Regions from separate parts of the Janthinobacterium sp. SUN128 genome, predicted to be linked through region 1. Evidence: predicted binding sites of a transcription regulator. Region 1 holds the regulator's gene; each other region holds the start of a gene.
What was found. The regulator HrcA, encoded in region 1, represses chaperone genes, less so after heat shock. The targets are predictions, from matches to a motif close to TTAGCACTCNNNNNNNNNGAGTGCTAA.
Positions count from the first base shown of each region.

Region 2: rpoH (RNA polymerase sigma factor RpoH) is a predicted target of HrcA. The motif match lies at 4,533-4,559, and genes of this name have one in related genera.
Region 3: groES (co-chaperone GroES) is a predicted target of HrcA. The motif match lies at 7,814-7,840, and genes of this name have one in related genera.

Region 1 covers NZ_JAPWHY010000001.1:4,284,800-4,294,535, forward strand. Annotated here, with positions in the region: gene O3297_RS19365 (acyl-CoA dehydrogenase) at 1-776, shown strand, start outside; gene O3297_RS19370 (CaiB/BaiF CoA-transferase family protein) at 776-2,023, shown strand; gene O3297_RS19375 (barstar family protein) at 2,066-2,392, opposite strand; gene dapB (4-hydroxy-tetrahydrodipicolinate reductase) at 2,401-3,210, opposite strand; gene O3297_RS19385 (outer membrane protein assembly factor BamE) at 3,230-3,853, opposite strand; gene fur (ferric iron uptake transcriptional regulator) at 4,049-4,480, shown strand; gene hrcA (heat-inducible transcriptional repressor HrcA) at 4,529-5,545, opposite strand; gene O3297_RS19400 (HAD family hydrolase) at 5,648-6,373, opposite strand; gene O3297_RS19405 (hypothetical protein) at 6,618-7,217, shown strand; gene O3297_RS19410 (hypothetical protein) at 7,253-7,834, shown strand; gene mmsB (3-hydroxyisobutyrate dehydrogenase) at 8,021-8,923, opposite strand; gene O3297_RS19420 (enoyl-CoA hydratase/isomerase family protein) at 8,951-9,736, opposite strand, start outside.
Region 2 covers NZ_JAPWHY010000007.1:116,881-126,616, reverse strand. Annotated here, with positions in the region: gene O3297_RS27700 (NAD(P)/FAD-dependent oxidoreductase) at 1-268, opposite strand, end outside; gene O3297_RS27695 (MerR family transcriptional regulator) at 434-1,414, shown strand; gene ftsY (signal recognition particle-docking protein FtsY) at 1,579-2,637, shown strand; gene O3297_RS27685 (cell division ATP-binding protein FtsE) at 2,646-3,389, shown strand; gene ftsX (permease-like cell division protein FtsX) at 3,386-4,306, shown strand; gene rpoH (RNA polymerase sigma factor RpoH) at 4,724-5,617, shown strand; gene O3297_RS27670 (hypothetical protein) at 5,708-5,974, opposite strand; gene O3297_RS27665 (hypothetical protein) at 6,154-6,606, shown strand; gene O3297_RS27660 (antibiotic biosynthesis monooxygenase) at 6,603-6,950, opposite strand; gene O3297_RS27655 (cytochrome P450) at 6,947-8,074, opposite strand; gene O3297_RS27650 (helix-turn-helix transcriptional regulator) at 8,151-8,849, shown strand; gene O3297_RS27645 (ABC transporter ATP-binding protein) at 8,860-9,591, shown strand; gene O3297_RS27640 (CPBP family intramembrane glutamic endopeptidase) at 9,588-9,736, shown strand, end outside.
Region 3 covers NZ_JAPWHY010000001.1:3,537,240-3,546,975, reverse strand. Annotated here, with positions in the region: gene O3297_RS16060 (FecR domain-containing protein) at 1-200, opposite strand, end outside; gene O3297_RS16055 (sigma-70 family RNA polymerase sigma factor) at 209-694, opposite strand; gene O3297_RS16050 (alpha-D-glucose phosphate-specific phosphoglucomutase) at 863-2,506, shown strand; gene O3297_RS16045 (oligopeptide:H+ symporter) at 2,558-4,132, opposite strand; gene O3297_RS16040 (GNAT family N-acetyltransferase) at 4,214-4,771, opposite strand; gene O3297_RS16035 (hypothetical protein) at 4,857-5,333, opposite strand; gene groL (chaperonin GroEL) at 5,582-7,231, opposite strand; gene groES (co-chaperone GroES) at 7,282-7,572, opposite strand; gene O3297_RS16020 (hypothetical protein) at 8,086-8,832, shown strand; gene O3297_RS16015 (DUF904 domain-containing protein) at 8,962-9,252, shown strand; gene O3297_RS16010 (cell division protein ZapA) at 9,252-9,563, shown strand; RNA gene ssrS (6S RNA) at 9,618-9,736, shown strand, end outside.

The DNA of each region.
Region 1 (9,736 bases):
GCTTCGGCCTGACGGAACCAAACCATGGTTCCGATCCCGGCAGCATGGTCACGCGCGCGCGCAAGGTACCGGGCGGCTATAGTCTCTCCGGCGCCAAGATGTGGATCACCAACAGCCCCATCGCCGACGTGTTCGTCGTCTGGGCCAAGGACGATGAAGGCGCGATCCGCGGCTTCGTGCTGGAAAAAGGCTGGAAAGGCCTGTCGGCGCCGGAAATCCACGGCAAGGTCGGCTTGCGCACCAGCATCACCGGTGAAATCGTCATGGATGAAGTGTTTTGCCCGGAAGAAAATGCCTTCCCCGACGTGCGCGGCTTGAAAGGCCCGTTCACCTGCCTGAACAGCGCCCGCTACGGCATCGCCTGGGGTGCGCTGGGCGCGGCAGAAGACTGCTACCTGAAGGCGCGCCAGTACACGATGGACCGCCAGCAATTCGGCCGCCCGTTGGCAGCGAACCAGCTGGTGCAAAAGAAACTGGCCGACATGCTGACGGAAATCACCATGGGCTTGCAAGGCTGCCTGCGCCTGGGCCGCATGAAGGATGAAGGCTCGCCCGCCGTGGAAATCACTTCGATCATGAAACGCAACAGCTGCGGCAAGGCGCTCGATATTGCCCGCATGGCGCGCGACATGATGGGTGGCAACGGCATTTCCGACGAGTTCGGCGTCATCCGCCACCTGGTCAACCTGGAAGTGGTCAACACCTATGAAGGCACTCACGATGTGCACGCGCTGATCATCGGCCGCGCCATCACCGGCATCGCCGCGTTCAACTAATGGACGCCTTGGCTTCCACCCTGCGGCCCGCGCCGCTGACCGGTTTGCGCGTGCTGGACCTGTCGCGCGTGCTGGCCGGCCCGTGGGCCGGGCAAATGCTGGCCGACCTGGGCGCCGACGTCGTCAAGGTTGAACAGCCGGGCCGCGGCGACGACACGCGCTCCTGGGGCCCGCCGTACCTGAAAGATGCAGATGGCCGCGACACCGCCGAGGCCGCTTATTTCCAGTGCGCCAACCGCAACAAGCGCTCCTTGTGCATCGACCTGGCCGCGCCGGAAGGGCAAGCCCTGGTGCGCCAGCTGGCGGCCGAAGCGGACGTGCTGCTGGAGAATTTCAAGCTCGATGGTTTGAAGCAATACGGCCTTGATGCGGCCAGCTTGCTGGCACTCAACCCGCGCCTCGTCTACTGCTCCATCACGGGCTTTGGCCAGGATGGGCCGTACGCGGCGCGCGCCGGCTATGACTTCCTGATCCAGGGCATGGGCGGCTTGATGAGCATCACGGGCGTGCCCGACGGCCAGCCGGGCGCGGGGCCGCAAAAAGTGGGCGTGGCACAGACGGACATCCTGACTGGCCTGTACGCCACGATCGCCGTGCAGGCGGCGCTGGCCGAACGCGAACGCTCGGGCCAGGGCCAGCATATCGACCTGGCCTTGCTTGACGTGCAAGTGGCCGCGCTGGGCAACCAGGCGGCCAATTACCTGTGCGGCGGCAAGGTGCCGCAGCGCATGGGCAATGCCCATCCGAACATCGTGCCCTACCAGGACTTCCCCACGGCCGACGGCGACATGATTTTGGCGATCGGCAACGATGGCCAATTTTCGCGCTTTTGCGCCGTCGCCGGCCACCCGGAATGGGCGCAGGACGAACGCTTCGCCACCAATCCGCAGCGCGTGGCACACCGGGCGATCCTGATCCCCCTGATGCGCCAGACCACGGTCATGCGCACGACGGCCGAGTGGATCAGCGCCTTCGAGGCGCAAGCCGTGCCGTGCGGTCCCGTCAACCGCATCGACCAGGTCTTTGCCGACCCGCAAGTGGTGGCGCGTGGCTTGAAAGTGGAAATGCCGCATCCCACGGCGGGCACGGTGGCGCTGGTGGCCAATCCCGTGCGCCTGTCGGCTTCGCCGGTGCAATACCGCTTGCCGCCGCCATTGCTGGGGCAGCATACGCAGGAAGTGCTGCAGCAGTGGCTGGGCCTCGATGGCGGCCAGATCGACGGTTTGCGCGAACGCAAGGTCGTATAAATGTTGGGTATGTCGGATTACGCGCTTGCGCGCTAATCCGACCTACTTCAATACCAGCTTCAACGCCGGCTTCTCGCCATAATCGTCATAGCGCTCATTGATGCCGGCGATACAGAACGTGATTTCTTCCAGCAAGTCCGGCACTTGCGCCTTCATTGCTTCCGCATCCTGCACAACAATGTCGAGCACTTCGTTCGGTTTCAAACGGAACTGCGTCATGTTTTCGTCATCGCGCAGATAGCTGAGGCAATCAACCCAGGCGTCCATGCTGTTGCCGTAGAACTCGGGGAAACCGAAGGCTTGCACGCATTGCGCGTGAAAGCTCGCTTCGTCGGTGATGTCTTTTCCATTCAGGATGGCAGTGGCCATGGTCTTCCTCAGTTCTTCAGCGACAGCACATCCTGCATGTCGAACAGGCCGGTCGGCTTGTCGGCCAGGAAACGCGCGGCGCGCAGGGCGCCGTGGGCGTAGGTGACGCGGCTGCTCGACTTGTGGCTGATCTCGATGCGCTCGCCGATGCCGGCAAACAGCACCGTATGATCGCCGACGATATCGCCGCCGCGGATGGTGGCAAAGCCGATGGTCGACGGGTCGCGTTCGCCCGTCACGCCTTCGCGGCCGTACACGGCGCATTCCTTCAGGTCGCGGCCCAGGGCGCCGGCCACCACTTCACCCATTTGCAGGGCGGTGCCCGATGGCGCATCGACCTTGAAGCGGTGATGCGCTTCGATGATCTCGATATCATAGCCTTCGGACAGGCTTTTCGCGGCCAGTTCCAGCAGCTTCATGGTGACATTCACGCCCACGCTCATGTTCGGCGCGAACATGATGGCCGTCTTTTCGGCGGCGGCGGCAATGGCGGCCTTGCCCGCATCATCGAAACCCGTGGTGCCGATGATCATCTTGATGCCATGCTCGGCGCAATACGCCAGGTGCTGCAAAGTGCCTTCGGGACGCGTGAAGTCGATCAGGTAATCGGCGCCGGCCAGGCCGGTGGCCAGATCGGATGCGATCAGCACGCCGGCAGGCTTGCCGAGAAAGGCAGCAGCATCCTGGCCGACGGAAGGCGATCCAGCGCGGTCGAGGGCGCCGGCCAGCACGGCGTCGGGCGCATTGCTGACCGCTTCGATCAGGATATGGCCCATGCGGCCGCTGGCGCCAGCGATGGCAATTTTCAGTTCAGTCATTTTATTCTCTTACAGCAACTTATTTGGTGGGTTCGGCAGCAGGTGCAGGCTCGGCGGCAGGTGCAGGCGTCACTTCCGGCTTACTCACAGGAATGGCGGGCGCGGCATCGGCCGGCACAGGCACGGCGCTTGGCGCCACGGGCGATGGCACGGCGGCGGCAGGCACGTCGGCCTTGGCGACCTTGGCGAACGGCGACGGGCCGGCGATACGGTCGATGTATTCTTTCTCCGTCGGCAAGTTGCCGCCTTCGAAACGTTCAACCTTGCCATCCTTGCCGAAGTACACGACCACGCGGCTGCTGGTGGTTTCGCCACTGCCCCGGGCCAGGCGGAATGGATAATCCCAGCGGTCGGCATGGAAGATATCGGTCAGCAGCGAGGTGCCGAGGACGAAACGCACCTGGTCGCGCGTCATGCCCACTTTCAACTGGGCCAGCATCTCTTCGGAGACAAAGTTGCCTTGTTGAATGTCAGGACGGTAGGGCGAGAAAAACCACATGAATTTTTGCAGCGGCGTAATGGTGGTCGTTTGTGCGCCCTGTTCGGGGACCAGTTCCTTGCCTTCTTTTTGAGCAGCTGCCGGTTTTTCGCCAAGGATGCCACGGCTGGCGCAGCCGGACATGGCCAGCGCGACACAGACCATGCCTGCCACGACTGGTGCTCGAAATGAAATACGGTGCCAGAGAGATGGCAATACAGCCGGTGTTACGCGCATAAATGACCTCAATTTGATGAACAAAACGCCAGGAGTGGCCGGCCTGCCAAAAAATGCATATTTTGGCACTCCCCGCTAAAACGCTATATGATAAAGCACCTGACCCACATACGAGCAACAAACATGAGTAACAATCCTAGTGATCTCAAGGCAAGCGGCCTGAAAGCCACCCTGCCACGGCTGAAGATACTCGATATCTTCCAGAGTAGCCCGGTACGCCACCTGACCGCGGAAGACGTCTACAAGATTCTGCTGGCCGACAATATGGATGTCGGCTTGGCAACTGTCTACCGCGTCCTGACGCAATTCGAACAGGCAGGCTTGCTCAACCGCAACCATTTTGAAACCGGCAAGGCGATTTTCGAACTCAACGAAGGTTCCCACCACGACCACCTAGTGTGCCTCGACTGTGGCCGGGTCGAAGAATTCTTCGACGAAGACATCGAAGTGCGCCAGCAAAAGGTAGCCGAAGAGCGCGGCTTCAAGATCGCCGAACACGCCTTGGCCATCTATGGCAACTGCATCAAGACGGCTTGCCCGCACAAAACCGCCTGACCACAGCTGGCCGCTCCCACGGGGCGGCTGGCGCGCCAGGCAGTACGATCAATGATGGCTGAGCGCGCTTGACAGCAACTTGGCCGTGATATCGACAATCGGGATGACGCGCTCGTAGGCCATGCGCGTCGGTCCGATCACTCCCAGCGTGCCCACGATCTTGCCGTTGACTTCATACGGCGCCGTCACCACGCTCATCTCATCCATCGGCACCAGGTTCGATTCGCCGCCGATGAATATCTGCACGCCCGTCGCCTTGCTCGATACGTCGAGCAGCTGCATCAAACCCGTTTTTTGCTCGAACATGTCGAACATCTGGCGCAGCGAATGCATATTCGATGACAGATCGCTCACGCTGAGCAAGTTGCGCTCGCCGGAAATCACCATGTCATCGCTATGGTCGGCCATCGCTTCGCTGCCCGCTTCCACGGCCGCCTGCATCAGGCTGCCCATATCGTCGCGCAACTGGCGCAATTCGCCCTGCAGGCGCACGCGCACGGCATCGAATGACAGGCCGCCATAATTCTGGTTGATGTAATTGGCCGATTGCACCAGTTGCGCCGGCGTATAGTCGGCCTCCGTCAGCAATAAACGGTTCTGCACGTCGCCGCCGGGAGCGACGATGACGAGCAGGATGCGTTTTTCGGACAGGCGCAGGAATTCGATTTGCTGGAATACGGATTCGCGGCGCGGAGTGAGCACGACGCCGGCAAACTGCGACAGCGACGACAGCATCTGCGCCGCGTTGGCGATGGTTTTTTGCGGTTGCGGCGTCTGCAGGCGCATGCGCGACTCCACCAGATGCTCGTCCAGGTGCCGGACGGTCAGCAAGGTATCGACAAAGATGCGGTAGCCGCGCGGCGTGGGGATGCGTCCGGCCGAGGTGTGAGGGCTGGACACATAACCGAGCTCTTCCAGGTCGGCCATGATGTTGCGGATCGTGGCCGGCGACAGGTCCAGGCCGGAAATTTTCGACAAGGCGCGCGAACCGACCGGCAGGCCGTCGGCGATATATCGCTCGACCAGGGCTTTCAGCAGTGTTTGGGCACGTGTATCGAGTTGCATGGTGTTTTATTTAAGCAAGTATGTTGTTAAGCAAGCGGCAACGAAAGCGGCCGAACGTGCATCAACAGCGCCTATTATGCACGTTCGCCCGCCCGGCGGCGATCAATCTTCCAGTTGCCCCTGCAGCCACAGCAGCAATTCATCGAAGTTGGCGCAGATGGCGTCGGGCTGCACGCCGGCGGCCAGGTGCGCATCGCTGCCCTTGCGGTTCATCCACACGGCGCGCATGCCCGCCCCTTGCGCTCCCGTGACGTCGAAATACAGGTCGTCGCCGACATACACGGCCTCATGCGGCGCCACGCCCAGCGCGGCGCAAGCGGCCAGGAAGATGCTCGCGTCAGGCTTGGCCACGCCGAAATCGCTGGCGGCGATGGAGACTTTAAAATGCTGTGCCAGACCGATAATTTCAAGGTCCGCATTGCCATTCGAAATCGAGCCGACCAGCATGCGCTGGCCCATCCAGGCAAGGCCAGGCAAGACGTCGTCATACGGCTGGACGCGATGGCGCGCAGCCAGGAACTGCGCGATGGCGCCATCGACCAGGACAGGATCCTCGCCGGCAGCCTCGAATGCCGCCAGCAAGCCCGCGCGGCGTAACTCGATCAGGTTGCCATGGAAATGCGGTTGTTCATGGAGCATGGCCAGGCGGTGCTGGCGCAGCACCTCGATGGAAAACTGCTGCGCCACCTTGGGCGCATGCGTGGCCAGCCAGTCGTGCAGCAGGGTTTCCGCTGCGGCAATCACGGGCGCGATGGGCCACAAGGTATCGTCGAGGTCGAACAGGATGGCCTTGGGCGGCACGGCAGGTTTTACAGGGGCAAGAGACATGGGATTCACGGTGGATGCCACGCCACAGTGCGCAGCCTGCCTCTATTGTCGCATTGATCGCCGCCGCCGGCATGGCTGCGCCTCCATGAAATGGGGCCGGGCCAGCGCTTCCCGGCGAAAAATTGTTACAGGGTGATACAAGGCAAGATCATTCAGCTTGCCAGATAGACTAAAATAGGCGCCATTCCAATGCGGCGCCAGCGTCCGCGTTGCGCTACCCAACCTAATTCGTTTTGGAGAATGTATGAAAAATTTGTACCTGCGCTCGATGCTGGCGGCGGCTTGCGCCGTCACACTGGCAGCCTGCGGTGGCAGCGGCGGCAACCTGTATTTGCAAGGCCAAGTCGTCGGCCTGGCCAAAGATGGCCTGATTCTCCTGAATGACGGGGAAAGCTTGCCGATTCCTGCGGGCCAGGCCAGCTTTGTTTTCACCAAGCTGGTCAAGAACGATGACCGCTACAATATCACTATCGCACAACAGCCCAAGGGTGCCGTTTGCACCATTATCAATGGCGTCGGCAAGGCATCGAGCTACTCCGTGACCACGGCCCAGGTGAACTGCCAGACCAACGCCTACCCGCTGAGCGGCACGGTCACGGGCCTGACCACGGATGGTTTGCGCCTGGTGATGGGCCCCAACGGCACCACCCTGCTGGCTGGCGCCACCACCTACGAATTCAAAAGCGTTGATGACGGCGCCTCGTACGGCATTTCCATACTGGCTCAGCCAACGGGCCTGACGTGCCGCTTCCAGGGTTCCAGCAGTGCCGATGGCAGCGATACGGTCGGCAAGATGGGATCTGCCGCCACGACCGCAGCCACACTCGACTGCAAGCCGCAGTAATCCTTGCGATCCGTCACCTATTTTTGGAGAAATACATGAAGTTATCCTGCTTGCGCCCTATCGCCGCACTGCTGCTGACCTTGGGACTGGCCGCTTGCGGCGGCAAGGCCTCGTATGATGTCAGCGGCACGATCTCAGGCTTGAACAATGAAGGACTGATCCTGGTCAATAGCGGCGACTCCCTGCCGGTTCCTGCGGGGAAAACAGCGTTTACCTTTGCCAAGCGCATCGACTATGGTACCGACTACAACATCACCATCCAGCAGCAACCGGCGCACATGACTTGCAGCATCAGCGGTGGTTCCGGTTCGGCTGGTCATTACCTCACTATCAGCGCCGCTGTTGCTTGCGCGCAAAACAGATATACCGTGGGTGGCACGATTTCCGGCCTGACGGTGGACGGTCTGGTGCTGATTAACGGTAGTACCACAACAACAGTGGTCAAGGACGCCACGACCTTTACCATGGCCGGCTCCGTCGCCTATGGCGATACCTATGGCGTCAGCGTCTCCGTGCAGCCGAAGGGTCTGCTGTGCGTCGTACAGCCGGGCACAGGCGGCGGCACCATGGGCGAAGCGAATGTGACATCGGTAAAGGTCGCCTGCAATCCGGCCTAAGTTGTAGTAACGGTAGCCGCCAGGCGGCTACCGGGAAGAGATATCATGAAAATCTATATTTGATATTCAAAATATAAATTGGAGTTATATGTGGCGATGCAGCATAATGCATCTGTCTCCTCCAACTCTTCCAAGAATTGGATTTAGCCCGCTTTTACCAGCGGGCTTTTTTTTGCCCAAAATTCCTCAGGCAGGCTTGTTCAAGCCCGGCTGCAGCATTTGCACGATGCTGGAGAAATCCTGCTGCGCATAACCGGCTTGCGCATGCATCTGGTACAACTGGCGCACCAGACCGCCCAAGGGCGTGGGCGCATTCGCCGACAGGGCCGACTGCTGCGCCAGGCCCAGGTCCTTCAGCATCAGCGCCGTGCCGAAGCCGCCCGTGTAATTGCGCGACGCGGGCGTGCCGTCCATGACTCCCGGCCACGGGTTGTACACTTCCAGGGTCCAGTTGCGGCCCGAGCTCTTGGCCATGATGTCGGACAACACTTTCGGGTCCAGGCCATGCGCCACGCCCAGGTTCAGCGCCTCCGCCGTACCGGCCATCAAAATACCCAGCAGCATGTTGTTGCAAATCTTCGCCACCTGGCCCGCACCCGCCTCGCCCGCATGGAAGATGTTCTTGCCCATCTTCTCCAGCAAAGGCCGCGCCTGCTGCAAGGCCGCTTCGCTGCCACCGACGATGAAGGTCAGGGTACCGGCCGCCGCGCCCGCCGTGCCGCCCGAGACGGGCGCATCGATCATTGCAAAGCCGCGTTCGCTGGCCGCCTGCGCCACCTGGCGCGCCACGTCGGCGGCGATGGTGCTGCAATCGATGAACAAGGCGCCCGGCTTGGCCGAGTCCAGCACGCCACCGGCCGCCAGGTACAGTTCCTGCACGTGCTTGTTGGCTGGCAGCATGGTAATGACGGCGTCGGCCGTCTGTACGGCCGCGCTGGCGGACGCTGCCGCCGTGGCGCCCGCCTCGACCAGCGAAGCCACTGCCGCTGGCGCCAGGTCGAACACGGACACGTGGAAGCCGGCGGCCACCAGATTGCGGGCCATCGGCGCGCCCATGTTGCCCAGGCCGATAAAAGCGATATGTTGCATGGTGAAAGTCTCCAGTTATTCTTTTATTTAAGGTAGATCCGCCAATGGATGCTGTGTCCACGGCGCCGCAAAATACTCGTCCAGATACGCTGCGCTGACGTCGGCCAGGCTTGCCGGCTGCCACTGCGGCGCGTTGTCCTTGTCGATCAGCAAGGCGCGCACGCCTTCGCGGAAATCGGCATGGGCGCAGCATTGCACGGCAACGATCAATTCCAGCTGGAACACTTGCGCCAGGCTCAGATGCCGCGTGCGTTCGCGCATGGCCCACACCAAAGCGGCCGAAGTGGGCGCGCCCTTGTCCAGCGAGTGGGCCGCCTTTTGCAGCCACGCCGAATCGCCGTCATACGCGGCAATGGCGGCCACCACTTCAGGCAAGGTGGGCGCTTGCGTCAAGGCGGCGATGGCGTCGAAGTTGGCGCGCACTTCCGAGACGGGCAACACCGTCGTTGGCGCCGAAAAGCCGCGCAGCAACCGGTCCAGCTGTTCGCTGTTCGCCTGCGGACTCGCTTGCCATTGCGCCAGTGCCAGCGCGTCGAGCACCATGGCCCGCTCTTCCTGGCGCAGGAAATAGTCGCCGAGACCCGCAAACAGGGCATCGGCCGCGTTCAATGGCGCGCCCGTCAAGCCCAGGAACAGGCCGCTGCGTCCCGGCATGCGGCCCAGGAACCAGCTGCCGCCCACGTCGGGAAACAGGCCAATGGTGATTTCCGGCATGGCGATGCGCGTGCTTTCCGTCACCACGCGGTGACTGGCGCCGGCCATCAGGCCCAGGCCGCCGCCCATGACGATGCCGCCGCCCCACACCATCAGCGG
Region 2 (9,736 bases), on a different contig from region 1:
TCTTCACGGAAAACGACATGTCGCTGTCGGCCGCCTCGACGCCCAGTTCCTGGAACAGTTGCACCAGGTGCGGATACGTGGCGTGGTTAAACACGAGAAAACCCGTGTCGACGCCATGCGTGACGCCATCGAGCGTGACATCTACCGTATGGCTGTGGCCGCCAAAATAGTCGCCCGCCTCGTACAAGGTGACGTCCCGGCCCGATTGCGCCAGGCGATAGGCACACGACAAACCTGCGATTCCTGCTCCGACGACGGCAATTTTCATGAGTACACCTGCATTAAGTTTGTCCTGGACAAAATCAGCTTCATGGATAATCGATGAAATATTGATTCATGTCAATGAGTGTGCGAGCCGCTCCAAAACTCATACGCCCGCGATTTCCAATCGGATTCAGCTATTTGGTATGGGGCGGCGGAAGGCGTAAAATGCATGCCACGTTCTTCCGCAAGCGAGCAAAGCCACCCTGGTATGGATACTGACCTGCAACCCACTTCCGCCTTCAGCATCAGCGATGTCGAACGCGATACCGGACTGGCCAAGGAAACCTTGCGTGTGTGGGAGCGCCGCTACGCCTTTCCCCAGCCCCAGCGCGACGCCTTTGGCGAGCGCAGCTACCCGGCCGAGCAAGTGCAGAAGTTGCGCATGGTCAAGCGCTTGCTGGACCTCGGATTCCGTCCGGGCAAAATCATGCAGCACAGCACCGTGCAATTGCAGCAGCTGGCCAGCGCCAGCAGCGCGGCGCCGTCAACGCCGGCCCCCCAGCTCGAACACTACCTGTCCCTGTGCCGTGGCCACCAGATGGCCGAACTGGGCGACGCCCTGCGCCAGGCGCTGGCCGTGCTGGGCCTGAAAGCGTTCACCATCGACGTCATCGCCCCCCTCACCGGCATGGTGGGCGAAGCGTGGGCTTGCGGCGAACTGGCCGTGTATGAGGAGCATCTGTATAGCGAAACCTTGCAAACGGTGATGCGCCACGCCATCTTTTCCCTGCCACAAGCAAGCATCCCCTCCACGCGCTCCCCACGCATCGTCCTCAGTACCTTGCCGCAGGAGCGTCATGGCCTGGGGCTGCTGATGGCCGAGGCGCTGTGCGCGGCGGCCGGCGCCCATTGCATGTCGCTGGGCGTGGAAACGCCGCTGACGGACATCGTCGCGGCCGCCCGCGCGCAACGGGCGGACATCGTGGCGCTGTCGTTTTCCAGCGCCAGCAAGCAACGGCAGACGCGCGACAGCCTGCAGCAGCTGCACGCAAGCTTGCCGCCCAACATGGAATTGTGGGCCGGCGGACGCAGTCCTGTGCTGACCAGGCAGCCGCCACACTTTTTGCATGTGCTGGACCTGCGGCAAGTGGACGAAAGCATCGCCGACTGGCGCCGCCGTCACCAGGCACTGGCCCTGCAAACCCACTGAACCGGCTGAAAAGCGCGGCAACTGCGGCGATCTCCGTGGATAGCCGCGCAATGTTGCCAATCGAACAGTAAAGCATGAAGGGCCGGGCGCGCTCTGGTAGAATAGCCCGTAACACAGTGTCCGGCGCCGCCGGGCCTTAGGTCAGCACCCGCCACCACACATCCATGTTTAGTTTCTTCAAGAAAAAACCCATCGCTCCCGAGGCTGCACCAGCCGAGCCTCTCGTCCTTCCCGCCGCCACGCCGCCTGCCCCGCAGCCTGCCGCTACGCCCCTGAGCGGTGCGCCGGCCGAGCTCGTGCCCGTGATCGTGGCCGCCGAACCCGAGAAAAAATCGTGGATGACGCGCCTCAAGGCGGGCCTGTCGAAAACCTCGAACACCCTGTCCGTGCTGTTTGTCGGCGCGAAGATCGACGACGCCCTGTACGAAGAGCTGGAAGCGGCGCTGCTGATGTCCGACGCCGGCATCGACGCCACGGAATTCCTGCTGACGGAACTGAAGAAGAGAGTCAAGGAAGACAAGCTGCTCGACGCGGCCGCCGTCAAGGCCGCCCTGAAGGTGCTGCTGATCGACCTGCTCTCGCCACTGGAAAAGCGCTTCGAGCTGGGCCGCCACAAGCCGCTGGTGATGATGATTTCCGGCGTGAATGGCGCCGGCAAGACCACCACCATCGGCAAGCTGGCCAAGCACATGCAGTCGAACAACCAGTCCGTGCTGCTGGCCGCGGGCGACACCTTCCGTGCCGCCGCGCGCGAGCAGCTGATGGTCTGGGGCGAGCGCAACAACGTCACCGTGATTTCGCAGGAATCGGGCGACCCGGCCGCCGTGGCTTACGACTCCGTGCAATCGGCGAAAGCGCGCGGCATCGACGTGGTCATGGTCGACACGGCAGGCCGCTTGCCGACGCAGTTGCACCTGATGGAAGAATTGAAGAAAATCAAGCGCGTGATCGGCAAGGGCATGGATGGCGCACCGCATGAAACCTTGCTCGTCATCGACGGCAACACGGGCCAGAACGCCCTCACGCAAGTGAAGGCCTTCGACGATGCCCTGCAGTTGAGCGGTCTGGTGATCACCAAGCTGGACGGCACCGCCAAGGGCGGCGTGCTGGCGGCAATTGCCCGCGTGCGTCCCGTGCCCGTGTATTTCATCGGCATCGGTGAGAAAATTGAAGACTTGCAGCCTTTCGTGGCTGCCGAATTTGTCGAAGCGCTGCTCGGATAAGCCCATACATGATTGAATTTCAGCACGTCTCCAAGCAATACTCCCCCGATGCCGTGGCGCTCAGCGACATTTCGCTCAGTATTGCCAAGGGCGAGCTGGTGTTCCTGGCTGGCCCGTCCGGCGCCGGCAAATCCACCTTGCTGAAAATGATCGCCGCCATGGAACGCCCCACGTCGGGCAAGCTGATCGTCAATGGCCAGGACATGGCGAAGATCAAGCCGGCCGGCGTGCCGTTTTTGCGCCGTAACATGGGCCTGATCTTCCAGCAGCAAAAATTGCTCAACGACCGCTCCATCCTGGCCAACGTCATGCTGCCGCTGCTCGTCGTCGGCGCCCACAAGGCGGCCGCCGAACAGCGCGCGCGCGCCGCGCTCGACAAGGTGGGACTGCTGGACCGCGCCATGGCGCGACCGCTGTCGCTGTCGGGCGGGGAACAGCAGCGCGTATCGATCGCGCGCGCCATCGTCAACCGGCCGCAGATCATCCTGGCCGACGAACCGACGGCCAACCTGGACCGCGCCAGCGCCAACAAGGTGCTCGACGCCCTGAAAGCATTCCACTCCGTGGGCGTGACCTGCCTCATTTCCAGCCATGACGAACAGATGCTCGACGCCGCCGCCCGCGTGATCCACCTGAAAAACGGCCAGCTGGTCGCCATCGACAAGGCCACGCAGGCGCCGGTCTTCGCGCCGCCCGATCCCGATTTTGCGCCCTCTCCCGACCAGGACGACGCGCAGGGAGAGCAGGCATGAGAGGCTGGTTCCGTCAACACCGCTTCGCCCTCGGTTCGGCGCTGATTCACTTGCGCAAGTCGCCGGGCGGCTTTCTATTGAACGTGCTCGTCGTCGCCATCGCCCTGTCGCTGCCGTTCGCCGGCTTGACCATGCTCGACAATGTCCGCCCCATGTCGGAACAGATGTCGGTCGACCCGGAAATCAGCGTCTTCCTGAAGATCGACACGCCGCGCGAGCAAGCCGTGGCCCTGGCGAGCGCCATGCGCAAGATCGTGGGCCCGCAAAAGGCAAAGATCGTCTTCATCCCGCGCGAACAGGCGCTGGACTCGCTGAAAAACAAGAGCGGCCTGGCCGATGTGCTCAGCACCTTGGGCGACAATCCCCTGCCCGACAGCTATGTGCTGAAACTCGATGCCTTCAGCAGCGCCAGCGAAGCGCAGGATGTCGATGCGGTGGCGGAACAGTTGCGCCAGCTGCCATTCGTGGAATCGGCGCAAGTCGATTCGGCCTGGGTCAAGCGCCTGGCGGCCCTGCTGGGTGTGCTGCGCCTGGTGCTGCTGCTGCTGGCGATCACGCTGGGCGTGGCCGTGATCGCCGTGGTCTTCAATACCATCCGCCTGCAGGTGATGCAGCAGCGCGATGAAATCAGCATCTCGAAATTGATCGGCGCCACCGATACCTTCATCCACCGCCCCTTCTATTACACGGGCGCCCTGCTGGGCCTGTGCGCCGGTGCGCTGGCCCTGGGCGCCGTGGCGCTGGCCTTGCAGCCGCTGAATACCGCGATTGCCGAGTTTGCCCGCCTGTATGCGTCCGAATTCCAGCTGGTGCCGCTGGCGCCGCTGCCGATGGCCGGCTTGCTGGCCCTCAGCGCCGGCCTGGGTCTGATCGGCGCCTTCCTCTGCGTGCAGCGCCACCTGGCGCGCCTGAACTGATCCTCTTTCGCATGGCGGCGCCTCCGGTGCCGCCATGCGCCCTCCCCATACTGCTGTTATCTTGATAATAAGCAAGTATTCTTAAGGCTCGCTTCAGCCAGAGGCCGTAGACTGGCCATGTTGTCGTAAAGCGGCCTGCGGCGCTGTTCAGATCGCTTTTTAAAGATGTATATCAAGCATTCATTCGCCATAGCATTTAGGCTATCAGGTCGATTAAATGTGCTGATTGGCACTCTCAAGCAGAGAGTGCTAATATAGGGACATACCAATAGCAGAACCGCCATGGACGCCAGATCAAGATGGTGCCGCGATCTGCAAAGTGCAAGACCGAATACGCAAAAACGAAGATACGAGCTGCCACGTCGCGTGACGTGGCCAACTGGAACAAAGCAAGACTACGAGGGAGAAAACATGACTATGATGTCCGCAACGTCCGCATTGGTTCCGACCAAAAGTAATGCGCTGGGCCTCGGGTTCACTGGCAATCTGGGCAATATCGACGCCTATATTTCGGCCGTGAACCGCCTGCCCATGTTGACCCATGACGAAGAAATTTCGCTGGCGACACGCCTGCGTGAAAAAAATGACCTGGCCGCCGCGCAAGAACTGGTGCTGTCGCACCTGCGCCTGGTGGTCTCGATTGCCCGCGGCTACCTGGGCTATGGCTTGCCGCACGCCGACCTGATTCAGGAAGGCAATATCGGCTTGATGAAAGCCGTGAAGCGTTTCGATCCGGACCAGGGCGTGCGCCTGGTGTCGTACGCCATGCACTGGGTGAAAGCCGAGATGCACGAGTACATCCTGAAAAACTGGCGCCTGGTCAAGGTCGCGACGACGAAGGCGCAGCGCAAGCTGTTCTTCAACCTGCGCAGTCACAAGACGGGCCTGGACGCGATGACGCCAAAGCAGATCGATGCGCTGGCCAAGCTGCTCGACGTGAAGCGCGAAGAAGTGATCGAGATGGAAACCCGCTTGAGCGGCCGCGACATCGCGCTGGAATCGCCGACCGACGATGAAGACGACAAGTTTTCGCCGATCGCCTACCTGTCGTCGGAGCAAAGCGAGCCGACCAAGGTACTGGAAGCGGAACAAGTGACGCGCCTGCAATCGGAAGGCCTGGAAACGGCACTGTCGAAGCTGGACGCCCGTTCGCGCCGCATCATCGAAGCGCGCTGGCTGGCCAACGACGACGGCTCCGGCGCCACCCTGCACGCGCTGGCAGAAGAGTTCGGCGTATCGGCCGAACGCATCCGCCAGATCGAAGTGGCGGCGCTGAAAAAAATGAAGGGCGCCCTGGCCGCCTACGTGTAATCGCAAGCAATGCCGCAATGCAAAAGGCGCCGCAAGGCGCCTTTTAGTTTTATAACTTGATATTTATCAACAGATAAACATTGTCAGCCCTTACGCTGCAGCCAAGCCCTTGGTGATCAGCTCGGCGACCAATTCATTCAGATCCGCGCCGCGCTCCTTGGCCAGGGTCTGCAATTGCAAGACCAGATCGCTGTTCAGCTTGACGGCGAATGGCACCAGGCCCAGGGCCTGATCGCGCTTGCGCTGCTCGCGGCGGTCGATGACCACCGCTTCCTTACCGAATGCACCGGCGCCGGGAACATTCATCTTTCCCATCAGTTTCTTGGCATCGCTTTTGGCCAGGTCGGTTTTTTTCATGGTTGTTTCCTGATTTTCAAAACAGCCATTCTACGCAGTAATCGGCGCGCCGCGTGGCTGGCGCATCAATTCACCGGCAGCACGCCAATAGTGCGCCGTAAAAATATCATTTTGTTACTATCATTTTCATCCCACACGTGAACAAGCACGCCGGGGACGCTCCACCTGAAAGGAAAAACATGCATTATCTGACCCGCTCTTACCGTACCGTGCTACTTCCCCTGTTCTTCGCCTGCCTGGCCGTGCTGGCTGGCTGCGGCGCGGCCGGCAGCGCTGGCGACGCGGAAAACACGCCGCGCAGCGTCACCCACGTGCTCTCGCCGGGCGAACAGGTGGCCATCACGGCCACCGATACCCTGAAACTCGAACGTGTCAACGACAGCCGCTGCCGCAAGGGCGCCGTGTGCGTGTGGAAAGGCTACGTCAGCTACAGTTTCAGTTTGCTCAACAGCGCACGCGCCACGGACATCGTCTTGTCCGACTCCATGCCCGGCGCCGCCAGTTCCGTCACCGTCAACCACCTGACGTTTACCCTGCTCGACGTCGATCCGGCCACGCCGCCCGCCCTGAATGCGGCCGAGCCCACGTACCGGGTCAAAGTGAAAATCACGCAGGGCGCACTGCCCCGCTAAACGCTGTGGCGCCGCCGGCTGTCGGCCGGCGCCTGCTGCCGGTCCAGCATGCCGTAATCGCGCACGACGGCGGCAATGCGCAGCCGGTAGTCGTCAAACACGCCCTGCCGGCCGGCCGATTGCGCCGCGCGGTGCGCTTCCAGCTGCCGCCATTGCGCCAGCGCCGCCTCGTCGCGAAAGAAGGATAGCGACAGCAATTTGCCTGGCTCGCTCAGGCTGCTGAAGCGCTCGATGGAAATGAAACCGTCCACTTCATCGAGCAAGGGACGCAGCGCGGAGGCCAGGTCCAGATACTGCTGGCGCCCTTCCGCGCCGGGCCAGACTTCGAAAATCACGGCAATCATTTCATTTCTCCCAGGCTAAAAACAGGGATGCGCGCGTTCAGCGACGGCAGATAACGCCACGCCAGCGGCATGCGGTCCAGCCCGTCGGCCCACGCCTGCAGGCAAGCCGTGGCGATGGCCTGCGCGATGGACTGGCCCGGACAGGCGTGGCGGCCATGGCCAAAGCCGCACTCCGCATGGCCGGCGCTGGCCAGCACGACGACGATCATCTGCCCGGCCGGCACGCGCACGCCATCGAACTCCACGTCTTGCGCCGTGTAGCGGCGCGTGTTGTGGATGGAGGGGTCATGCCGGCTGACCTCGCGCAGCAGGGCTGGCCACAGCCGGGGGGCGGCACGCACTTGCGTGGACAACTCCGGTTGCGTGCGCAAGGCAACTATGGCATTGCCCAGCAAGCCGGCCGTGGCATCGCAGGTCTGCGACAGCAGGCCCACGAGGTTGGCCAGCACGCCGCCCGAGGCCTGCCAGCCCAGCGCTTCCGCCTCGGACACGACCCTGGCCAGCAAGCTGCCGGGCAATGCATCCGCCTCGCGCAGCAACCCGGTAAAACCTTGCAGCAAGGCGTCGGCTGCCACTTGCGCACCGGCCAGTTGTTCTCCATTACTCAGCGGTGACAGGCAGGCGACGAAATCGCGCGTCCAGGCAGCCAGCGCCGGCCATTGCGCTGGCGCAAAACCCAGCAAGTCCGCCATGGCAAGCAGGGGCAGTTCGAACAGCGCGCCGTTCAATTGCGCAGCGCTGGCAGGCACGCGGTCGCTGGCCATGCGCCACGTCCGCGCCTGCAGGTGCGCCAGGTCCACCTGTCCCAGCGAACGCGCCAGCACCTGCTTCGGCACGGCATGCCGTTCGCCTTCATTCATGCGCACCAATTCCGCAAAAATCGCACCGCACGGCGTGCCCGCCAGGGTATCCGGCACCGGCTGGCCGGTCGGGCGCACGTGGCAATCGGGATGCTCGAGCACGGCGCGCACGCCGGCCGCGCCCGTCGCCAGCCAGCAGTCGAGCCGCGCATCGAAACGCAGCGGCGGGCCGTCCGCCAGGCGGCGATAGTAGTCATACGGCGCCGCGTGGGTAACGGCTGAAAAAGGGTCGGCGGGGTCGATAACAAAGTCGGCGAGCGGCATGCGCATTCCATTGCAGTGAGGTGGGGACACGAGTATGCTGCTCCTTCCACCACAACACTTCGCCCTGGAACGAATCATGGATGACAAGCTTCCCTCGGCCGACATGGGACTGGCGCAACTGGCCGGCGCCATCGCCGAACCGGCCCGCGCGCGCATGCTGTGCAGCCTGCTCGACGGCCATGCGCGCACGGCCACGGAATTGGCGGCGCTGGCCGAGGTGGGCGCCTCGACGGCCAGCGCCCATCTGGCGCGCTTGCGCGACGATGGCTTGCTGTCCATGCTGGCGCAGGGCAAGCACCGCTATTACCGCCTCGCCAGCGCGGAAGTGGGCCAGGCCCTCGAAGCGCTGCTGGTGGTGGCCGGCGTGGCGGCAACGCCGTTTACGCCCACCACGCCGGACCGCTTGCGCCATGCGCGCACCTGCTACGACCACATGGCCGGCAGCGTCGCCGTCACGCTGCACGACCAGTTGCAAGCGCAAGGCTGGCTGCTGGCCGATGGCGGCGAAGGCGAGTATCGGCTGTCGGTAGAGGGCGCGGCCGGCATGGCGGCCCTGGGCATCGACGTGCCGCAATTGCAGCGCCAGCGCCGCCGCTTCGCCTGCGCCTGCCTGGACTGGAGCGAACGGCGCGCCCACCTGGGCGGCGCGCTGGGGGCGGCCATCCTGCAGCTGGCCCTGCGCCAGCGCTGGGCCGAACGCGAACTCGACAGCCGCGCCCTGCGCCTCACGCCGGCCGGTGAACGGCGCCTGCTGGCCGCCTTCGGTGGAAGCTGAAGGGCACACGATGATCACATTCCAGGACCTGGCCAAACAGTACGGCGCGTTCGAGGCCGTCAAGCCGCTGACCTTGCAGGTAGGAAAAGGAGAGGTCTTCGGCTTCCTGGGCCCGAACGGGGCGGGAAAAACCACCACCATCCGCATGCTGATGGGCATCCTCGTGCCCAGCGCCGGGCGCGTGCTGGTCGATGGCCTCGATTGCCACCGCGATGGCGCCGCCGTCAAGCGCAAGGTGGGCTACCTGCCCGACAATCCCATCTTTTACGATTATTTGCGCGGCCGTGAAATCCTGCAATTCGTGGCCGAAATGCATGGTTTTTCGCACACGGAAGCGGCCGCCCGCGCGGCTCGCCTGTTGACGGAGTTCGGCCTGGACGAAGCGAGCGAGGATTTCGCCGTCAATTACTCGCTGGGCATGAAGAAAAAACTGGGCCTGGCCTGCGCGCTGATCCACGATCCGGCCGTGCTGATCCTCGATGAACCGATCAACGGCCTCGACCCGCGTGCCTCGCGCGACGTGCAGGAACGCTTGCTGCGCCGCGCCGCCGCCGGCGCCACCATCTTCGTTTCCACGCATTTGCTCGATATGGCGCAAAAGCTGTGCAGCCGGGTCGCCATCATCCACCGGGGCGCCCTGGTCGCCACGGGCAGCCTGGACGATATCCGCCAGCAGTTGTCCAGCGATGGCAGCCTGGAAGAGCTCTTCTTGCAACTCACCGATGAAACGTCGACGGCATGACAGCGGCGCCGCCCACCGCCTGGCGCGCCGTCTGGCTGCTGACCCGCTTGCGCCTGCAGCGCCTGCTCAACATCAGCGGCCGGGGGCTTTCCTTCAAGAAAAACAGTAAAAGCCGCCCCGCCACGCCGGGCAAGCGCGGCGGACG
Region 3 (9,736 bases), 750 kb from region 1:
TGCGCGTGCAGCGCGTCGGCTGCCAGCCAGGCGGAAAATTCGGCCTGTTGCTGTGCATCGAGGTTGCCGCGCCGGCCAAACCAGCTTGCCGCGGCCAGTGCCACGCCGTCCTGCGTGGCGGCAAAGTCGGCGTACTCGCGCAAGTCCGCCTCGTCCTGCGCGGACGGGCCGAAATCGTAGCGGGGCGGGTGGGCGGTCATGGGCGCCATTATGTGGCTTCCCGCAAAGAATGCAACTGCGCCTGGCAACCGAGCATGCCCCGCGCGATATGTTTTTCCACCATGCTCACGGAAATGCCCATGCGCGCGGCGATCTGCGCGTGCGGCAATTCCTCGAAGACGTGCAGCACGAAGGCGTCGCGGCAGCGGGGCGGCAAGGCGTCGATGGCGGCCACGCAGGCTTGCCAGTCCTGGCTGCTTTCGAGCGCCTGCTCCGGCTGCAAGTGGCGCGGCGCGGCCGGATGCGCGGCCTCGGGCAGGGCATCGAGCTCCTCATGCTGGCGCAGGGCGGCGCGGCGGTGATTGTCGATCAGCAGATTGCGCGCCGTGCGGTACAGCAGCGCACGCGGTTCGCGCACGGCCGCTTCGCCCAGCACGCGCGCATAGCTTTCCTGCACCAGGTCGGCAGCAGCTTCGCGGTTGCGCAAGCTGCGCCAGCAAAAGTTCAACAGTTCTTGGTAATAGCGTGCAACCACGGCGTCCGATGTATGAGTCCGCAGCCAGGAGTGCCGCATATGAGAATGATTCTCATTATATGGCATGCCGGAGTGTAGCGCTAAGCGGCTTGGCGCACCGTGGCAGGCGTACAACGCTTTGCCGCTTGCCTGGCATGCGTTACCATCGGAAGTTAATATGGAGGCAAGATGGCTATTCAAATCATCAATACGGCGCCGGTAGCCGGCCAGCGGCCCGGCACTTCTGGCCTGCGCAAGAAAGTGGCTGTGTTCAGCCAGCCGCAGTATCTGGAAAACTTCGTGCAGAGCGTTTTTGACACGCTGGGCGACTGCCGCGGCCAGACCCTGGTGCTGGGCGGCGACGGCCGCTTTTACAACCGCGCGGCCATCCAGACGGTGCTGCGCATGGCGGCCGCGCACGGTTACGCGCGCGTACTGCTGGGGCAGGGCGGCATCCTGTCGACGCCGGCCGTCAGCTGCGTCATCCGCAAGCATGGCGCCAGCGGCGGCCTCATCCTGTCGGCCAGCCATAATCCGGGCGGTCCCGATGGCGATTTCGGCATCAAGTACAACATCGCCAATGGCGGCCCGGCGCCCGAAAAGGTCACCGAGGCCATCTACGCCTGCACGCAAGGCATCGCCGAATACCGCATCAGCGACGCTGCCGACATCGACCTCGACAAACCGGGTTCGGTGCGCATCGAGCAGATGACGGTCGAAGTGATCGATCCGGTTCAAGATTACGCGGAACTGATGCAGCAGCTGTTCGACTTCGACGCCATCCGTGCCCTGTTCGCGGGCGGCTTGCGCATCTGCTTTGACGGCATGCACGCCGTCTCCGGTCCGTATGCGACGGCCATCCTGGAAGGCATGCTGGGCGCGCCGAAGGGCAGCGTTATCAACGGCGTGCCCCTGGAAGACTTCGGCGGCGGCCATCCGGACCCGAATCCCGTCAACGCGCAGGAATTGATTGCCATCATGGCGGCCGGAGATGGTGACAATGAGGCCCCCGACTTCGGCGCCGCCTCGGATGGCGACGGCGACCGCAACATGATCGTTGGCCGGCGCTTCGACGTGACGCCGTCGGACAGCTTGGCGATTTTGGCCGCGAATGCCACCGTGGCGCCCGGCTACCGCGCGGGCTTGAAGGGCATCGCCCGCTCCATGCCCACGTCGGGCGCGGCCGACCGGGTCGCGGCCGCGCTGGGCATTCCGTGCTACGAGACGCCGACGGGCTGGAAGTTCTTCGGCACCCTGCTCGACGCCGGCATGGCCACCTTGTGCGGCGAAGAAAGCTACGGCACGGGCTCGAACCACGTGCGCGAAAAGGACGGCGTATGGGCCGTGCTGTTCTGGCTCAACCTGCTGGCAGAGAAAAAGCAATCGGTGGAAGAGATCGTGCGCGCGCACTGGGCTACGTATGGCCGCAACTATTATTCGCGCCACGATTACGAAGACATCGACAGCGCCAGCGCGCAGCAGTTGATGGAGGCCATGCGCGGCCAGCTGGCCGCCTTGCCGGGCCAGGTAGTCAATGGCTACACGGTGGCGCTGGCCGACGATTTCAGCTACACGGACCCCGTCGATGGCTCCGTGGCGGCGCAGCAGGGCATCCGCATCGTCATGACGGACGGCGCGCGCATCGTGCTGCGCCTGTCCGGCACGGGTACCGAAGGCGCCACCCTGCGCCTGTACCTGGAGCGCTATGAAGCCGATGTCGCGCAGCACGGCATCCCGACCCAGGAAGCGCTGGCGGGACTGATCGCCGTGGCCGAGCAACTGGCGCAGATACGCGAGCGCACGGGGCGCGATGGGCCGACCGTGACGACGTAAAAAAAGGGCGCCCGAGGGCGCCCTTCTTCATTGCGGCAGGTCAAACCGGCATCATGCTTTTGCCGGGATGGCCGCCTGGCGGTAGTTATCGACCATCTTGTAGCGCTTCGCATACAGGCCGAAGGCCAGCATGGCGACGGCGGCAAAGGCGGCGAAGAAGAACATCTGGAAGGCTGTCACGCTGATGCCGCTTTCGGCGATCTTGCCGATCACGCCTTCGTTCATGACGCTGCGGTTGACGATCAGCACCCACAAGTTACCCACCGTGGTCGACAGATTCCAGAAGCTCATGATGGCGCCCTTCATCGAGACGGGCGCCTGGCTGTAGGCAAACTCGAGTCCTGTCGCCGAGACCAGCACTTCGCCGAATGTCAGCAGGGCGTACGGCAGGATCTGCCACATGATGGAGACGGCATTGCCGCTGTCGAGGGCCAGCTGCAGCAAGCCGATGACGATCCACGCCAGCGAGGAAAAGCCGATACCGGCCGTCATGCGGCGCAGGGCCGTCGCTTCCAGGCCGAAGCGGTTCAGCATCGGGTACAGCACCAGGTTGTTGAACGGGATCAGCAGCATCACCAGCATCGGGTTCAGCGCCTGCATCTGCGCCGGCAGGAACCAGCTTGGTTTTTCCATGGTGTTCGCTTGCACGATCCAGGTCGAAGCCTTCTGGTCGAACAGCGAGAAGAAGGGCGTGACGAGGGCGAAGATGACGAGGATGCGCAGCACGGCGCGCACGCCTTCGACGGCTTCGTCGGGGTGGATGCCGCGCGCGCGTTCCAGCTGCATGGCCGTGCCGATGCTGCCGAAGGCCAGCAGCAATACCAGCGCCGTACACGCGGAAATCACGAAGCCCCATTCGGGAATGCTGTAGAACGCATACAGGGCGCCGATCACGCCGACGTAGGCCACATACAGGCCGGGACGCGAACCGCCGTCGACACGCGCCAGCAGGGCCGTGCGGGCCACGCGGGTGAACGAATCGGGGTTCGGCGGTGCAGGCGGCACGTGTACGTATTTTTTGGCGCCCATCCAGAAGACGATGGTGGCGGCCAGCATCATCAGGCCGGGGATGCCGAAGGCGATCGATGGACCGTATTTTTTCAGGAACAGCGGCATCAGCAGCGAGGCGAAGAAGGAGCCGAAGTTGATGATCCAGTAGAACAGGTCGAACACCAGCTTGGCCTTGTGCTTGTTGGTCTGGTCGAACTGGTCGCCGACAAACGAGGCCACGAGCGGCTTGATGCCGCCGGAACCGAAGGCGATCAGGAACAGGCCGAAATAGAAGCCGTTGACGCTGTTTTCAAACAGGGCCAGGCAGGCATGGCCGGCGCAATACACGAGGCTGAGCCAGAAGATGGTGTTGTATTTGCCGAAGAAGCGGTCGGCCAGCCAGCCGCCCAGCAGCGGGAAGAAGTACACGCCGATGACGAAGGTGTGGAAGACGTGCTTGGCTTCGCCCGTGCGCTGGTCGATCGGGATCATCAGCAGCAGGGTGCTGATGAGGAATGGCGTCAGGATGTTGCGCATGCCATAAAAGCTGAAGCGTTCGCAGCCTTCGTTGGCGATGATGTACGGTATTTGCCGGGGCATCTTGCCCGTGGCGGTTTGTGTCTCGGCCGATGACATTGGCTCTCCCCAAGTTTTTTTTGTAAGCCGCGATGCTAAGGCCTGCCGCGTTTGCTTGCAACAGAAAAAACGGCCTGTCCGCTATTTCGCAGGGATTTGTAAGGTATTGATTTTCATAAAGACATTACTTTCGGCACTTGCGCGCGCAGGGCGGGGCAGCCACAGCTGCATTTGCAGCATGCCATCCGATGCGGGACAGTCCTCCAGGGTAAAACCGCAAGCCAGGTACAGAGTCAATGCCGCGTGGTTGTCCTGCGCCACGGCCAGGCGCACGCGGCCCAGCTCGGGAATGGCGCAGGCATGGTCGATGGCGGCCTGCACCAGTTGCCGTCCCGCGCCGCGCCCGCGCGCCTGCTGCGCCACGTACACGCCCCACAGGCTGGCCTTGTCATGCACGACGGCGATCGGTTCGCGGCGCAGGCCGGCCATGGCGATCAATTGTTCCTTGGTGAAAGCGCCAAATATTATTTGGTGGGAGGTGGCGTGCAGGCGCTCGGCTATCTGTGCCAGCGGCAAGCCGCTTTCCGCCGCATGCGTGGTGCAGAAGGCGGCGGGCAGTTCGGCGATGCCGGCCAGGCGCAGCGCGCGGTAGGCGCTGGCGTCGTCTGGCGTGAGGGGGCGGACGGTGATGGCGGGCATGTGGGCGAGTATCGGGCTTCGATGCCAGAAAGTAAAGCTTGCGCTGCAACGCCAGTGTCCCTGGCCATCGCGTCGGCTTGGGGTGTTACTGCGTGGCGATGCGCTGCATGGGCGCATTGTCCTTGCGCCATTGTTCCAGGCTGATCAGGTCGCCGCTGACGATGTCGTCGACGAGGATGTGCTTGCCATCGGGCGTGACGACGAAACTCTCCCACCGGTGCGCCGCATCGGGCGTGCTTTCGAAAAAGCTCAGCTGGTAGTAAACGACGCCATCGACGAGGCGCGTCTCGGGCGACGTTTCCATCACGGCGCCGTGCGCGCGGCCGCCGGACGCCTTTTCGATATGCGCCGACCATGCCTTGATTTCCGGCAAAGCCATCAGCGCATCGACGGCGCGCGCGTTCTGCTCCGGCACCGCCGTCTGGCTGTTCGCGGTCGGGGCATTGTCTGCCTGCGGCGCGGACTGCTGATGCAGGTAGAAAGCACCGAGCCCGGCGGCCAGCAAGCCGGCCAGGATGCCGGCGATGATGGTGGTTTTGGAAGAAGAGGCGCGTGGCGGCATGGCGGTAGTGGCGTAAGAAGGTGGAGGATGGCGGCCATGCTAAAGCAAAACGCACAGGCCGGCAATCGCCGGGCTTGCCGAACGGGTTTGCCAAACGGGCTTGTAAAATCAACAGGCGAAAAAAAGCCACCTTCCGTAGAAGGTGGCTTTCGGGGCCGCCGGGAGGCGCTGGCAGCTTTTGGTCTGCCAGCCCTGTCCCTGCGTATGCGGCCAGTCGCGCCGTCGCCTGCGCGACTGGCCGCCGGACATTACATCATGCCGTCCATGCCGCCCATGCCGCCCATACCACCCATGCCGCCGCCCATGCCGCCGCCTGCCTTGTCGTCAGCGATTTCGCAGACCATGCAGTCGGTCGTCAGCATCAGCGAAGCGATCGAAGCGGCGTTTTGCAGCGCCGAACGGGTCACTTTGGCTGGGTCCAGGACGCCCATTTCCACCATGTCGCCATACGTGCCGTTGGCAGCGTTGTAGCCGTAGTTGCCCGAGCCAGCCAGTACGGCTGCCACGACGACCGAAGCTTCTTCGCCAGCGTTTTGCACGATCATGCGCAGAGGCTCTTCCATTGCGCGCAGGACGATCTTGATACCAGCGTCTTGATCAGGATTGTCGCCCTTGACCGTGATGTTGGCGCGTGCGCGCAGCAGGGCTACGCCGCCGCCTGGCACGATGCCTTCTTCCACGGCAGCGCGGGTCGCGTGCAGTGCATCTTCAACGCGGGCTTTTTTCTCTTTCATTTCGACTTCGGTGGCTGCGCCAACCTTGATCACGGCAACGCCGCCAGCCAGTTTGGCGACGCGCTCTTGCAGTTTTTCACGGTCGTAGTCCGAGGTCGCTTCTTCGATCTGTACACGCACTTGTTTCACGCGTGCTTCGATCGAAGCTGCTTCGCCGGCGCCATCGATAACGATGGTGTTTTCCTTGCCCACTTCGATGCGTTTCGCTTGGCCCAGTTCGGCCAGGGTCACTTTTTCCAGGGTCAGGCCGACTTCTTCAGCGATCACTTGGCCGCCGGTCAGGACAGCGATGTCTTCCAGCATGGCTTTGCGGCGGTCGCCGAAGCCAGGTGCTTTCACTGCGCAAGTTTTCAGGATGCCGCGGATGTTGTTCACAACCAGGGTGGCCAGCGCTTCGCCTTCGATGTCTTCTGCGATGATCAGCAGTGGACGGCCAGCTTTTGCGACTTGTTCCAGTACCGGCAGCAGGTCGCGGATGTTCGAGATTTTCTTGTCGCACAGCAGGACGAATGGGCTGTCCAGTACGGCAACTTGTTTCTCCGGGTTGTTGATGAAGTATGGCGACAGGTAGCCGCGGTCGAACTGCATGCCTTCAACGATGTCCAGCTCGTCGTTCAGCGACTTGCCGTCTTCAACGGTGATGACGCCTTCCTTGCCGACTTTTTCCATCGCTTCAGCGATACGCTCGCCGATCGAGTAGTCCGAGTTTGCCGAGATCGCGCCAACCTGGGCGATTTCCTTGGTCGTGGTGCAAGGACGGGCGATTTTCGCCAGTTCTTCGACGGTGGCAGCAACTGCCTTGTCGATACCGCGCTTCAGGTCCATCGGGTTCATGCCGGCGGCAACGAACTTCATGCCTTCGCGCACGATGGCTTGTGCCAGCACGGTTGCGGTGGTGGTGCCGTCGCCGGCGTTGTCGCTGGTGCGGGAAGCAACTTCCTTGACCATTTGCGCGCCCATGTTCATGAGCTTGTCTTTGAGTTCAACTTCTTTCGCTACCGAGACACCATCCTTGGTGACGGTAGGGGCGCCGAACGAGCGCTCCAGGACCACGTTGCGGCCTTTCGGGCCCAGCGTTACTTTGACTGCGTTGGCGAGGATGTTGACGCCTTCGACCATCTTGGCGCGCGCTGCGTCGCCGAATACTACTTCTTTAGCTGCCATGTTCAATTCTCCTGAGTTTCGGGATGTATCTGTCTACAACGTGGAAACAATTACTTGACGACGATCGCCATGATGTCTTCTTCGCGCATGACCAGCAGCTCATCGCCGTCAACTTTGACGGTTTGGCCGGCGTACTTGCCGAACAGGACGCGGTCGCCCACTTTGACATCCAGAGGACGCACTTTGCCGTCGTCGAGAATCTTGCCATTGCCTACGGCAAGGACTTCGCCTTGATCCGGTTTTTCAGCAGCTGCATCAGGAATGATGAGGCCGGACGCAGTCTTGGTTTCCTGGTCGAGGCGTTTGACGATGACGCGATCGTTCAATGGGCGCAGATTCATACAAAACTCCTTAAAGTTCAATGGATAGGTGTTGCTAAATGAATACATGCCTGGCACAGCGCCAGACGTGCTTTCAGTGACCGCCGTTGAAAGCAGCCCGCAACGGTCAAGCAAACCCCATGTCATCCTGTCCTTGCCTGTATCCGGCAGTGGTGCATCGCGGCGTCGCCCGCCGCGTAGCGTTCCCTGCAGTGGCCTGGCAAGCACCATCATTTCCTGAGGATTGCTACGAAAGAGTTTGTTAGCACTCTCTACTAACGAGTGCTAATTATAGGGACGGTAGGGGGCTTATTCAAGGGGAACATATAGATAGATGCTGAGCAGAGCCTGCATCTACACAGGGTTTGCGCCAGCACAAATCTCGTTCCCGGGCGTCAGCAACAGGCGCGACTCTAGCATGCCGTTCGGAGAGGGGGCGTTCCTGTACGCATAGGAAACAGAGTTTGACTATGAAATTTGATAAGATGATTGCAATTGCATATCAATATCACCACTCGCACCAGAAAGCACGCCATGCCATTCCCGATTTCCCATCCCGCCCGGCGCCTGTTGGGCGCTACTCTCGTCGGTCTCGCCTGCCTGGGCAATGCTGCGGCGCAAACGCCCACCATCGTCGACGAGATCACCGTGGCGGCCCTGACGCCGCTGGAAAAGGAAATGTTGCTCAATGACTTGTTCAACGATTTGAACAAGGATGACGACGACCAGGAAGCCCATGTGTGGGACAACGGCGGCGACAGCGGCGTGCTGGTGAAGGTCACATATAACTTCAGCAACTCCGGCATGACGGAACACAGCTTGAAGGCGCACGTGTGCCGCGACCTGAAATTCGTCGTCACCGCAGGCGGCAAGTCGCAGGACCTGAGCCGCCGCACCTGTTCGCAGAACAGCGGACGCTGGGATGTGCAGGGCAAGGACCCGGCGCCCGTCGTGTATCCGCCTTTCCTGTCCGACGTCACCATCGCCAAGCTCAATGCCAGGGAACAGAAAGCGCTGCTGACGGCCGCCGTGCGCACCTTGAAAGATGAAGAGGATGGCAAGACGCGCCAGTGGAGCAACAAGGGCCTGGGCAATGCGGTGCCGCTGGCAGTGCGCCTGACGCCCTCGGGGACGGACGCCAAGCCTGGCAGTTATCGCCGTACTTGCCGCGACTTGACGATGGTTCTTGACGGCAAGGGCGGACAACAGACGCTGACGCGCCGCTCTTGCGAAAACCGCTATGGCGGACTCGATATCGAACCCGATTACGTCGACGAGTAAAACGCTGCCATCGCGGCGCCGGCAGATGCGCGCACTTGGCGAAAAGCGCCGGAAAAAGCGTGTATTGTCCGCCAACTGCCCTGCATTGATGTAAATATGTGTGACAGCGGCGTGATTCGATTGACGCCCATGGAGCGTCCGCCCTATAGTGGCGGGATGATTTCCGAATTCAACGAATTATCCGACAAAATAGGCCTGCTGGCCGAAATGACCCATGCGCTGCGCCGTGAAAACGCGCAACTGCGCAAGGACAATGCCGCGCTGGCCGCCGAGAACGCCCTGTATGTGCAGCGCATGCGCGAGGCGCAGGAGCGGGTGGAAGCTTTGCTGGAAAAAATTCCCGAACTGGTGCAAGCCGGCCTGGAGCAAGCCGCTTCGGAAGCGGGCGCCTATAGTGCCGAGAACGAGAAGGAAGCGTAATGCCGCGTGTCGATGTCAATATCATGGGCCAGTCCTACAGCATGGTGTGCCGCGACGGCGAAGAGCGCGCGCTGCGCGAAGCGGCGATCTATCTCGATAGCAAAATGAAAGCCATCCGCGACGCGGGCAAGGTCAAGGGCAACGACCGCATCGCCGTGCTGGCCGCCCTGGGCGTGGCCGCGGAATTCCTTTCCGTGAAGTCGCCGCAAGGTCCGCTGTCGGAATTGACGATACTGGAAGTGAAGCAGAAAATCTCGGCCATGCATACAGTCCTGGACAGCGCGCTGACGCCCCAGGAAAACCTTTTTTAAGCGTGCACGCGACGATTTGTCTTTGCGATGCGCGATCAAAGGAGTAAACTTGGGTCTACCCTGCGGTGTTCGCGATTGCCATATATTCCTTGAACCATTTATGCGCATCGGTTGCGAATTTTGTTTGATGGGAGTGAGCGTCGCTCGTTCGACGAACCCGAAATTGAACTAAC